DNA from 3 places in the Neobacillus sp. PS2-9 genome. Region 2 is predicted to be linked to each of the others. Evidence: riboswitches for the same ligand, from Rfam matches in the RefSeq annotation. Region 2 holds a riboswitch; each other region holds the start of a gene.
The links. A riboswitch is a leader RNA that binds a small molecule or an ion and turns the genes downstream of it on or off. The one in region 2 is predicted to bind cyclic di-GMP.

Region 1 (4,225 bases), 970 kb from region 2:
AGAACATTCGTACCGCTTAATCCATTATTTGTTATAATGAATCCCCCAGTATTAAATGCTCCTGAACCGGCATTTGTTTTGGATCCGCTTTTCGGTGAAATATATAAAGCATCCCCAAATTGCACAATTCCCCCGCCTACGTTAACGATTTGTACTGGACCGATAATCGCTGGCATCTAAAACATCCTTTTCATTGACTGATTCCATATAATATTTAACCTATGCGTGGATCATTGTCCTTGTTCTTGGTCTTCCTCTCTAGGAACAGGCAGAAGCTGTCTGATATGCTTTACCCGTACCTCCATTGAAACATCTTTGCTGTTACCTACATGTAAGAGCGAGGAGGATGAAATAGCGATGATGTCAATGTTATGAACCTTAATAACTGGGCTTAAGTGATGTTGAGAAAATAAAAGGTCCTCGTTTACTGGTTCGAAGGGTATTGGCTCACTATAGACAGGATAGGAAAAAAGATCCCCTTCATTTCCATAAAACTGCTCTGTTTCCCTTTGTACAGCGAGTGCTTTAGAAAATCCATTAATAATACAGGAATCTCCTAGTTGGAGGATAGAAGCAAACGAGACGATGTCTATATTAATTGCATCTACACATGATGTTCTGCCAAGCATAATCAAGTCACGTCCGATTGCAGTGGGACAAAGGGACCGATAATTAAGGATTCAGCAGGTGTATCAAAAGTTGATGCTAATTGAATCGATTCCGTATCGCCTACCAAGACTAATGACGAGCTGGCTACCCCAATAATTTTTATATTTTGGACGATTAGCTCACGGTTATAGACTTCAAAGTTCATTCCGGTTTCATCCCTTTCACGTGTTCTGGCAGGTTAGTAAAAAACACGGATACTCCATTCTTAATCTCCTGCTTGATTGCTTCAATGATTAAGTCATCAACATTTGTATTTTCTGATGACCGCTGGTTTTGTAGATTAGCTTTTAAATGATGTTCAATTCGGTTAGGAAGTTGCTTCGTTATATCTTGCTTGATAAAGGATAAATAAGCTTCATTCGGTGGAACATCTAATTCTCTTTGGGTGGCTTCTACTATTGAAGGTAAATCTGTCTCAAGATATCTGTAAATTGCTTCTTCGATTTTCATGGATCGCTGCATTTGATCCTTCGGTGGAGGTGGGACGTTCATTTGCTGATTTTGAACGGCAAAGTCTTCAATTCCAGATAAGTCAGAAGGATTAAGTCCGATGTTTAATGTTCCTTCAAGAGTTTCTACCTTCAATTGATCAAATTTATATTCAATTTTATCGACTCGAATAGGATGCTTCTCCTTTATTTGCTTCATTTCTTCTTGCATTTTTTGAACAGTAGCCTCCAAGGTAACGATTCTCTTTTCCTGTGCTTGAATATACATTTGCAGCCATTGAAGGTATTGAGAATAATCCTGATACATGAAATCACCTCACTATAGATAGTCTCGAAGAACCCAAAAAGATAGCTGAAAGGTTTAGTTGTCTCCGTCTGCGTTGTCTTGCTTTCTAACAGCTGCCTGTAACGGAACGGCTGGTGTACCTACTAAGCTTCCTAGAGCTTGAATTGGCTTGGGGGATGGAGCTGGGGCTGTAAATCCCCCTGTATTATATAGGTATGCTGAAGGTTTTATCATTCCAGCACTTCCAATTTGCATAACAGATGAATTGGAAATACTTCCAATTCTTATGAAATTAATTTGAATTGACTGCTGAATATAGTAATTCATTTTAAACCACCCATTTTTTAAGCGTTGAGGGTAATTGGTTGATCGATTCCATCTTGGTCTGATGTATTTGTAGAACTCATGTTGTTGTTTAGACGTAAACTCTCCCCTGTATTAAAGGAACCAGCTCCAGAGAAAGTTTTGGCCGTAGAAAATGGCATAATTTTATACACATCACCAATATGGAAAACTGAACTGCTTCCAAGGGTAATAACCTGTGCAACTCCAACAATGGCTGGCATGATCAACATCCTTTTTATTGGTATCTATAAATTATATGTATGGGCGATTGTATGGTGAATGATTCGCCTAAATAAATTGGCAACTGAGGTAAATTGAGGATGATATTCGCATTTCATGTCGATTTTATAAGGGCATAGGTCGAAAATAGGTAAAAATACCTATAAATTTCGACGTAAAATAGTATATTAGTAGGATATTCCAAGAGAGGAAAAAGTCTTATTATGTGAGTAAGAGATCAGTCGGACAAACAAACACTGATTCTCGATAAAGGCAAAGCTGATGAAAATCAGTGACGCAAAGCTAAAGGGGCTAAGGTGCTTTTGCACTACGCCAGCCAGTTACCGAAAGAACAGGGTGTTTCATATTAGCACTACTATTTACTCATAGGTTTCCTATGTCTATTTAGCAGTCTATTTTACTAACCCCCCTTTCGGTAAAGGCGGGGTTATTTCTTTTATTCGGAGGTGAAATAAGTGAAAGTCGTGAATCTGTCAAACGGAGCGGAACTGGCAAACAATCTATCAACAGCTGATACCTTTTTTAAAAGATTAAAAGGGCTGATGTTTTCGAAAAGTTTACCAGCAGGACACGGCTTGTTAATCCAACCCTGCCAATCCATTCACACATTCTTCATGAATTATTCCATCGATGTCCTTTACTTAAGTGAAGATTTTGAAATTGTAGGCCTGGACGAAACGGTAAAGCCTGCAACAGTAGGAAAGTATCACAAAAGAGCAAAGTCAGTCTTAGAATTGCCAGCAGGCATGATTCAAAAAACGGAAACAAAAATTGGAAACTATTTAACTATAAATTGAAAAGGGGTTTTTACAAATGATGAAAAAAATGAAAGCTTTATTAACTGAAGAACAAGGACAAGGTATGACTGAGTATGGTTTGGTTTTAGGACTAATTGCAGTGGGTGTAGTGGCAGTTCTTGTTGCATTAAAAGGTCAAATTACACAATTGTTTAAGGATGCTCAAACAGCTATTTTTGGTGCTAACGCTGAAGGTTAATAAAAATTAATTTCTGATCTTATCTATTCATCATAGCCTTGCGTTCAATTTAAACGTGAGGCTTTTTTCTTGCAATGATACCAAATAGGAAAGGAGACAAAGAAGGATGTGGAGTACCTATTTATTAATTATTCTCTTAATCATTTGTGTAATCACCGACTTAAAGGAAAGTAAAATTTATAATGCGGTATTATTTCCCTTTTTAATAATTGCATGGGTGTTTCATATTATTACAGGGGGATGGCACGGGTTGACAGAAGCCCTCCTTGGTACCGCTGTTGGTTTGGGTATATTATTAATTCCTTATCTCCTAGGCGGAATGGGTGCAGGAGATGTGAAACTTCTTGCTGTAATCGGTGGAATAAAAGGAATAAGTTTTGTTTTAATGGCTTCAATATACATGGCACTTGCAGGAGGAATCATGGCCATCTTATTTCTATTTTATCGTAAAGGACTGTTAAAGAGAGTAATTTACCTGCTACATGGACTGCGTCATGGGATAAGACTTCCTCTATTGGAAGATAGCAACTCGATGAAAACAACTCTACCTTACGGGGTAGCTATTGCAGCGGGAGCTATCTATCAAGCATATTTTCCCGGAGTTCTTTTCCAATGAAAAAGGATGAGCGTGGCCAATCGTTGGTGGAAACAGCGCTTATCGTTCCTATTTTTCTATTAATTTTAGTGGGAATCCTTGATTTTGGTAGAGTGATTTATTCCTATGCGCATTTGCAGATGGCTGCGCAGGAAACGGTTAGGTTAGGTGGTCTCGGGAAGAAGGATGCAGACATTTCAACCTTCGCCCACCAATATATCCATTTAGGGGATCAGACAAAATTACAGGTGACGATTACTCCAGCAGATACAGTCAGGCATTCAGGTGACTATGTAACGGTAAAGCTAAAGTATCCAATGACTTTTTTAACTCCTATGATTTCTAAGTTTTTCCCTTCAGATTTTGCCATCGAAACAAGTTCAACGATTCGCGTAGAGTGAGGGATAAAAATGCGTAACTTTTTTAATAAATTTCTAAAGGATGAAAAAGGGAATGTTCTCATTCTAGGTGCAATCTCACTAATGACAATTCTATGCATGGCAGGTCTGGCGATAGATGGAAGCCTTATTTATATGGAAAAAGCGAAGTTACAAAAGGTTGCAAATGCAGCCGTTCTTTCTGGTGCACAGGAGCTGCCGAATACGGAACAAAAGGTTACTAATACGGTTCAATACATTTTAGATG
Region 2 (4,225 bases):
ATTACCTTTATGTTTCAATATATTAAAGACCGGCAAGAAGAGGGTGCACTGAATATTACGGAGATATTAGAGGAGGCAGCACAACTGCTGAACCGAGGCTATCAATCTGTAAACTATAAATATTATTCCACATTAAAGTCGAATGAAAAAGAGCCAAAATCAAATCAAAAAGCCCTTCATTTTACAACGATTAACGAAAATAACGTACCGGTAATTTCAATTGAAGCAATTAATGAGGTACCTGCAGTTCCTCAAGCTTCCTATCAAAATACTGAACAGAATACTGATTTGCTCGATATTTTATCAGGGCTTATTACGAACGTACAACAACTTCCAGGTCTTAACCTAAATGAAATGTTGAGAGGGTTATACCAATTAACCAATATGGCCCTTCAAAACCAGGAAGCTGTTCAACAAGTTGAGACAATGAAATCGACAATTAACCATGAAAAAGAAGCACTTAAGGAAAAGCTAGTTAAGAAGGAACAGCAACTAAGACAAGAGAAAAAACGAAATGACGAATTACAGTTAGAAGTTTCTAAGCTTGCTAGAGAAATTACTGCATTTAATAAATTGGGGGATGCAGCTAAAATTCAAAACCTCAAATCGTATAATCAAAGACTTAACTATCTTATTGATGGGTTTGGAATTGTTCTCCAGGTCGGTAGCTAATTATAAAAAAGATACTCCATCTTGAAATGGACTATCTTTTTTTATTATATTTTTTGTTATGTTTTTTTTCAAAGAACTTAACTATTACATAGTTTATCCGATAATTATTTATAGACGAAAATGTGTGAAAGAAAAAGGAGTAATCAAATATGGGTCTAAAAAATCCTTATCAAACCTATCAAAAACAAGCTGTCACAACTTCAAGACCAGAAGATCTTACCTTTATGTTATATCAAGGATTGATCAAATTTATTCGATTATCTAAATCAGCTCTAAAAAATAACAACTTTGAAGATAGCAATAACTATAATTTAAGAGCACAGGATATTTTAAGTGAATTAATGATAACCTTAAAAAAAGAATATAGTGTAGCGGAACAATTACTTACTATGTATGATTATATGAAATCCCGGTTAATCGAAGCGAATCTTAATAAGAATTCGGAAATACTAGATGAAGTTGAAGGATTCGCTGTCGAATTATCGGATACCTGGTCAACTGCAATGAAACAAGCCAAATTAAAAAGCTAAGGTCTGAGATAAAAATGGAAGAAATACTAAAAAGTATTTATGAAGTAACACTAGAGATGTGCAGTTCCTTAAAGGAAGAAAATTATGAGGAATTTGAAAAACTACTTAATGACAGACAGGCATTAATGAGTAGAGTGGATGCGCAAAAAAACCACGAAAAGAATTATGTATATACTTCAAATGAGCAGAAATTATTAAAAGACACTTACTTGTTAGATCAACAAATGGCACCTCTACTAGATGAAAATCTCAAAGAAACAAAAAGCCTTATTAATCAGCAAAAGAAGCAAAAACTTGTCTCTCAACAATATAGGACTTATAGTAAGCAAACAAATGGAATCTTTTTAGATTCTAAAAGGTAAAAAAGTAATAGATTGAGTCATAAAAATTTGAATAAATGACAATTTATGACATGATTCTAAATAAATCTACGTAATATTCTATAATTTAGAACTAAATACCTAGTAAATTCGACAAAAATGGGAAAATAGTCGGATATTCGATATTGTTAAAACATTCTATTATTTGATTAGAGATTATTTAGATACTAAAAACATTGAATCTCGATCAAGGCAAAACTGGTGAAAATCAGTGGCGCAAAGCTAAAGGGGCTAAGGAGAAAATCACTATGCCAGCCAGCTGCCTAAAAGATAGGGTGTTTTACCTAGGTATAAAATGTCTACAAAGGTATAGGACTTCTATACCCACCTGAAAGATATTTTTTGTCTGTTAACCCCCCTTCAAAAAGGCGGGGTTATTTTTATATTCTTTAACATTCGGTTAAGGAGAGGAAAAATGAATGTTCCTGCAACAAATTAAAACAGACGAACGTGCCAATAGTAAGATTTTAAATTTAATGGAATTTAAAAAGAAGAAACCGTTTTTCAAGCATCCAATTAAAATAACGCTTGGATACCCAATCAATTGCTCCTATTATATAGTGAAAAATGTCGTTTACATGGGGAAACAAATTCTGGCTATGAAACAAGAAAATGATATCAATACAATTGTCCTGGTAGAAGGGAAAATTGAAAATGGTCAGCTAACATGCATTTCAATGCTTACAGAAGAATGTTTAGGGGATGTAAGCAAGATTTTAGAAGGTGCAATTTAATGAAATCGTATTAAAAATGTTGTCAAGTTTGGGACATACTTGTGCGTGACCACGGATGCAATTATCGTAGTCACGCTTCTTTTTCTGTATAAATGTAGTGAGAATCAAAATAGTAGATTTGAAGCAGAAGAAAGGAGCTTTCCATTGAAAATAGGTGATGATTGGTTTACCAAAACTATGTTAACTAGTACATTGTCCCGTAATGAAAAATTATCTTCACAAATGGGGACGACTAATTCTGAATTTGCGAACCTTTTTACATCGGTTTTAAATGAAATGATGAATGGCGATGCATCATCTTCCATCCAACCCACGTTTCCTTCTTTTATAGAAAACATGACCTTTACCAATGAAAATTCAAATATGGATATGGATTCTTTTGCGTCTAACTCAACAGAATCTTTACGTTTTCAATCAATGGGTGCAGAAAAAATTAATCAAGTGCTTGGCGGAAAATTGAAAGGTATGGGAGAAGTATTTATTCAAGCTGGAAAAAGGTTTAATGTAGATCCAGCATTATTGGCAGCGATTGCTCAACATGAAACGGGTAACGGATCATCAAAAGCAGCCAATGTTAAAAATAACATTGCTGGAATGATGGGGAAAAATGGGTTAAGATCCTATCCCTCTATTGAAGAAAGTATTATGGATATGGCTCGAAATATAAGTAAGAATTATCTTGGAATGGGGCTAACAAGCATAACTAAAATTGCTGGAAAATATGCCCCTGTTGGTGCGGAGAATGACCCTACTAATCTGAATAATCATTGGGTTACAGGGGTGAGTAAGTTTTTTGGCCAGTTAAAAGCTTGATATTCACATAATGTTCCTATAACACACTTTTACTATGTAAAAAAGTGTAGATTTAAATACCTTTTTTATAGTATATTGATGATTGAATGTTAATAATTTGTTGATATTTATCGAAAAATGTCAAAGTTTTATAGGTGGAAAGGAGGAGGAGAAAGTTGACTAATATTAACCTCCTACAAAAGGCATTAGATGCTTCCAGTTTACGCCAACAGGTGATTTCTAATAATATATCAAATGCTGAAACTCCTGGATATAAAGCAAAACAAGTAGTTTTTGAAGATATACTGAAAAAACACTTAACTAATCAAACAAATTTTGAAGGAAATCGTTCCGATGCCCGCCATTTGGTCATTGGAAGACCATCAATAATACCTTCAGCAAGCGTTGTTGAGAATACGAATACCGTCATGCAAAACAGCGGGAACAACGTAGATGTCGATGAAGAAATGACTCGCATGGGAAAAAATTCACTCTGGTACTACACACTTACGGAACAAATTAACAGTGAATTTCAACAATTATCTATAGCGATTAAAGGAAGGAGTTAAGGAACATGTTTGATTCGTTAAATATTAGTGCATCAGCCTTGACCGCACAACGTCTAAGAATGGATGTTGTCTCTTCCAATATTGCGAATGCAGAATCGACAAGAGGATCTTTTGTAAATGGAAAATGGGAACCCTACCGACGTAAAATGGTGATGATGGAACCAAGAGAAAAGTCATTTAACCAAATTTTACAAGGGGCGATGGAAAAACAATCACAATCCCAGCTCCAAGGTGTTAGAGTTTCAGGGATAGTTAATGACAAGACACCATTCAAAATGGTCTTAGACCCATCAAATCCTGATGCGAATGCGGATGGCTATGTCATGATGCCAAATGTCGACCTATCAAAGGAAATGATAGATTTATTGGCTGCTTCAAGAGCATATGAAGCAAATGTCACTTCATTTAATACTGGAAAATCAATGATGTTAAAGGCTTTAGAAATAGGCCGTTAGGGGGAAGCATAAATGAACGTTTCTGGTATAAATAGTGGACTTATCAAAATTAATCAAAATCCTATTCAAAATGTGGAATCGGGTTCGACATCA
Region 3 (4,225 bases), 1.3 Mb from region 2:
TAGAGAACGTCTCTTTCGTTTCTTTAATGATGTCCGTCACGTGAGGTGTTAGTTCACGTAACTCGTCCACTTTGTCCGTAATATAGGCAATATCCTCACTCACTTGTTCAAAGGTTTCCTTAAGCTTGGATGCCGTTCCCTTCACCTTATCGGCAATTTCACCTGGGTTTCTCGCAATATAGGATACCTTTCTAGACGTTTTTAGGACATTTTCCGTCATCGCCTGACGGGTTTGTTTATCTAATAAACTGATGGCACCACCGGCGATTGCACCGATCAGCATGCCCCTCCAAAATTGATTCTTCTTTGTCATCTTAAACTCTCCTTAATCCTAGTTATTATCATTCATCTTTTTCAAAAAATAATGCCAAAGATTCCCTACGTTTATTTTGCGTTATCTCTGTTTCCTATGCAAGTCCGCGTACTCTTTTATACCCATTCTTTTACGAGATTAATCGTGTGAATTAAAGAGAAGATTATATTGACAGATCATTTTTAACATGAAAAGATGAGATATATGAATTCGGAAAGGGTGACCGAAATGAATCTATCAGAAAAATCGATTGAAAACGTGGAATATATGATTGAACAAATAAAAGAAAAACTTAGGGTATTAAACCTAGGGGCTATTAAACCTTCTCACTTTGATGAAGAAATGTACGAAGAATTAAAAGAGATTTATGAAATGGTACAAAAAAAGAACTCCTTCAGTCCGAATGAAATGCAGGCTTTAGTAGAAGAATTAGGAAGTCTGCGAAAAAAATAATAAATAGAGGTTGACTCCTTGGAGTCAACCTCATTTATTTTTGCTCTGTTAAGATGATAGGACCTTCCTTAGTAACGGCAAGTGTGTGCTCATATTGTGCGGAAAATTTCCCATCTACAGTTCTGGCGGTCCAGCCATTTGTATCCATCTTCGTTTGATATTGACCGATATTTACCATCGGCTCAATCGTAAAGACCATTCCCTCTTTAATTCTTGCCCCTTTTCCTGGCAGCCCATAATGAGGAACATCCGGTTTCTCATGAATCACAGCTCCTATGCCGTGACCAATAAAGTCTCTTACAACCGATAAACCTTCACTTTCCACATAGGTTTGGATCGCATGACCAATATCACCGATTCGATTGCCTACAACCGCTTGCTCAATACCTTTATATAATGCTTCCTTTGTCACTTTTAATAAATGCTCTGTTTCTTTAGAAATATTTCCTACCGCATAAGACCATGCAGAATCAGCTAAGGCACCATTATAATTGACGACCATATCAATGGTAACAATATCTCCTTCATTTAATGGCTCTTTTCTTGGAAAGCCATGGCAAATTTCATCATTGATACTTGCACATGTTGCATATTCATAGCCTTTATATCCCTTTTGCTCGGGTGTGGCCTTGTGTTCGCTTAAGAATTTATTAACAAACTGGTCAATTTCCCAAGTAGTTACACCTGGCTTAATTAATTTAGCAATTTCCTTATGACAGGCCGCAAGGATTTCTCCAGCCTTTTTCATCGCTTCAATTTCACGTTGTGATTTCAGGACAATCATTCTTTTCCCTGCCTTTTTGAATATTTTTATGTATAGTATGCTTTACGGTTCGCATTAAACTATATTCTCTTTTGGAAACACTATTAATAGTAACTCGAATCCGCCAATTTTTCAAAAGAACTTCTTACCCTTGGGCTTTTCAAGAGGACCATTTTATAATATTCACTATTTTGTCATATTCCTTCGTTCTTAATATGGTACTTTTTCATTCTTTTTGGTAGAATTAACGTATAAATATGTTTAATAGGTGTGTGAATGAAATGATTGGAGACCGCGTTAAAAAATTTCGCTTAGAAAAGAAGATGTCTCTTTCCGAACTTGCAGAGCAAGCTGGTGTCGCTAAGTCTTATTTAAGCTCTCTTGAAAGAAACCTGCAAAAAAATCCATCTATACAATTTCTTGAAAAAATTGCAGCCGTATTAAATTTACCCGTTGAACATTTTATCCATGAGCAAATTAATAAGGATGAGTTAGACAGTGAATGGATGAACTTAGTTAAAGAAGCAATGGGATCTGGCGTTTCAAAAGAACAATTTCGTGACTTCTTGGAATTTAATAAGTGGAGAATAAATCAAAATAGTAGTAACGAATAATTTTGTCTATAAAGAAGAAAAGCATTCTACAAAAGAAACCTCTTCTGTAGAATGCTTTTTTTAATATGTACCAAGTTAGTTCTTTTGACCATCTTGGTGAAGGAATTCCCGAACATCTGTAATAGATAAGCCAAGTTCCTTTGCTTCTAATATGAGCGCCATCCATTCCTGATCAATTACATCCACGTCTCTCTCTGTAATCAACATTATTCTCACCCCTAAAATACTTATCGTATTCCAGGTAACCCGGCCATCATAGCAAGCACCATGCCTACCTTAGATCCTCGGTTTTGCGTCCCTACTTTTCAACAGGTTTGCCCTTTTCTGTTCGTCCTACAACTTAAGTATTACATTCTTCCATTTATCCACTATTTGTTTAGGTAAAAATACTTAATACTAAATGATATGTTCATTATATCTAGTCCTTTTATAATAGGTTGTTGTTTTTTGTCTTTTTTTTATAATTTTCGAACTACTTTTATACACAAATTATCTTATTTTTCTACAAAAAATTCCTTTTACTACCATTTTCGAGAGAGGAAATTAAAAAAGGAAGGAAATTAGGTCAAATCCTCCCTTTAAAATGTATGATTATTTGTCGCCTTTTACTGCTGCAATAAGCGCACCTATTTTAGCATTGTGTTTTACTAGTGCAATATTTGCTTCTAAACTTGATCCTTCTGTTAGCTCTTTTACCCTGCTTAAGAGAAAAGGTGTGACATCTTTACCATGAATGTCCTTACTTTTGGCCTCGTTTAAAGCAACCTCTATAACCTTATTGATTACAGCTTCATCCATAGCATAGGGTTCTGGTATAGGATTGGCGATGACGATCCCACCTTGTAACCCTAAATCCCATTTAGCCTTCATTAACGCCGAAGCTTCTTCAGGGGAATCCACTCGGAAATTTACTTTATATGGACTTGTTCTCGTATAAAAAGCTGGCAGAATCTCTGTTTGATAACCAATGACGGGCACTCCGTTGGTTTCTAAATATTCCAACGTTAAGCCTAAATCAAGAATTGATTTTGCTCCTGCACAAACGACTGCTACATTTGTTTTTGCTAATTCCTGCAAGTCAGCTGAAATATCCATTGTTACTTCTGCTCCGCGGTGAACACCGCCAATACCACCTGTCACAAACACGTCAATTCCACCCATTTGTGCACAAATCATGGTCGCTGCTACCGTTGTGGCTCCATGTTTTTGTGCTGCGATTAAGTAGGGGAGGTCCCGCCGGCTTGCTTTCATGATCTCCTTACTAGTGGCTAAAAATTCTAAATCCTCTTCAGATAAACCAATCTTGATTTTCCCATTAATGATAGCAATGGTTGCTGGTACAGCCCCATTCTGACGGATAATTTCTTCTACTTCCCTTGCAGTCTCTACATTCTGAGGGTACGGCATCCCATGTGAAATAATCGTCGATTCAAGTGCAACAATGGGCTTACCTTCTCTTTTGGCTTTAAGTACTTCCTCAGAAAAGGACAGATATTCTTGGTTCATCGCTTGGTGACCCCTTTACTGAAGTATTTCTGATACGTTTCAAGTAAGGTTTTCTGGTTTAATTTGGGATTTACCGTTTCATTTGAATTTATGGTAATCAATGAACAGGAAAGACCAATTTTACATGAATCTTCGGTATTCAGCCCCTTAAGATAGCCAAATAAAATTCCGGCAATAAGAGAGTCTCCTGCCCCCGTTACATCTACAATCGGAACAGTCGGAGGTAGTAACGCCCCAGCTTCGCCAGCCTTTGTATAATAAATTAATCCCTTCTCACCTCGAGTAATAACTACTTTCTCCACACCTTTTTTCAAAATGACTTCAGCTGCTTGGTAGAAGTCTCCTTCTGATTTGATTTCTAGGTTAGATAACGCCTCTGCCTCTTTATGGTTGGCCACCAGCCAGGTTACACCTTCAAGGGATGCTGGGAGCTTTTCTGATTTCGGAGCGGAAACTGTAGCAATACAAATAGGCTTCATGAAGTTTTTACAGTCAGTAATTACTTGTTGAATGATTGTTTTTGGAAAGTTTGTGTCTAATAAAATCATTTTTGATTTTTCGATATAGGTCCATATA

Region 1: linked by a shared signal. The riboswitch ahead of RCG25_RS20065 (DUF192 domain-containing protein) and the one ahead of RCG25_RS15345 (hypothetical protein) in region 2 are both predicted to bind cyclic di-GMP.
Region 3: linked by a shared signal. The riboswitch ahead of RCG25_RS21605 (anti-repressor SinI family protein) and the one ahead of RCG25_RS15345 (hypothetical protein) in region 2 are both predicted to bind cyclic di-GMP.

The regions. Positions count from the first base shown of each region.
Region 1 is NZ_CP133269.1:3,994,741-3,998,965, reverse strand. Features, by position in the region: gene RCG25_RS20095 (spore germination protein) at 1-176, opposite strand, end outside; gene RCG25_RS20090 (spore germination protein GerPE) at 231-629, opposite strand; gene RCG25_RS20085 (spore gernimation protein GerPD) at 632-814, opposite strand; gene gerPC (spore germination protein GerPC) at 811-1,425, opposite strand; gene RCG25_RS20075 (spore germination protein GerPB) at 1,480-1,731, opposite strand; gene RCG25_RS20070 (spore germination protein) at 1,749-1,970, opposite strand; cyclic di-GMP riboswitch class I at 2,231-2,317, shown strand; gene RCG25_RS20065 (DUF192 domain-containing protein) at 2,445-2,786, shown strand; gene RCG25_RS20060 (Flp family type IVb pilin) at 2,803-2,985, shown strand; gene RCG25_RS20055 (A24 family peptidase) at 3,092-3,601, shown strand; gene RCG25_RS20050 (TadE/TadG family type IV pilus assembly protein) at 3,598-3,981, shown strand; gene RCG25_RS20045 (pilus assembly protein TadG-related protein) at 3,991-4,225, shown strand, end outside.
Region 2 is NZ_CP133269.1:3,027,090-3,031,314, reverse strand. Features, by position in the region: gene RCG25_RS15360 (hypothetical protein) at 1-672, shown strand, start outside; gene fliS (flagellar export chaperone FliS) at 822-1,202, shown strand; gene RCG25_RS15350 (flagellar protein FliT) at 1,217-1,564, shown strand; cyclic di-GMP riboswitch class I at 1,764-1,849, shown strand; gene RCG25_RS15345 (hypothetical protein) at 2,002-2,316, shown strand; gene RCG25_RS15340 (glucosaminidase domain-containing protein) at 2,461-3,129, shown strand; gene flgB (flagellar basal body rod protein FlgB) at 3,285-3,677, shown strand; gene flgC (flagellar basal body rod protein FlgC) at 3,683-4,132, shown strand; gene fliE (flagellar hook-basal body complex protein FliE) at 4,145-4,225, shown strand, end outside.
Region 3 is NZ_CP133269.1:4,310,104-4,314,328, forward strand. Features, by position in the region: gene RCG25_RS21585 (YtxH domain-containing protein) at 1-313, opposite strand, end outside; gene RCG25_RS21590 (DUF1128 domain-containing protein) at 542-766, shown strand; gene map (type I methionyl aminopeptidase) at 801-1,550, opposite strand; gene RCG25_RS21600 (helix-turn-helix domain-containing protein) at 1,811-2,143, shown strand; gene RCG25_RS21605 (anti-repressor SinI family protein) at 2,219-2,350, opposite strand; cyclic di-GMP riboswitch class I at 2,381-2,472, opposite strand; gene RCG25_RS21610 (pseudouridine-5'-phosphate glycosidase) at 2,735-3,649, opposite strand; gene RCG25_RS21615 (carbohydrate kinase family protein) at 3,646-4,225, opposite strand, start outside.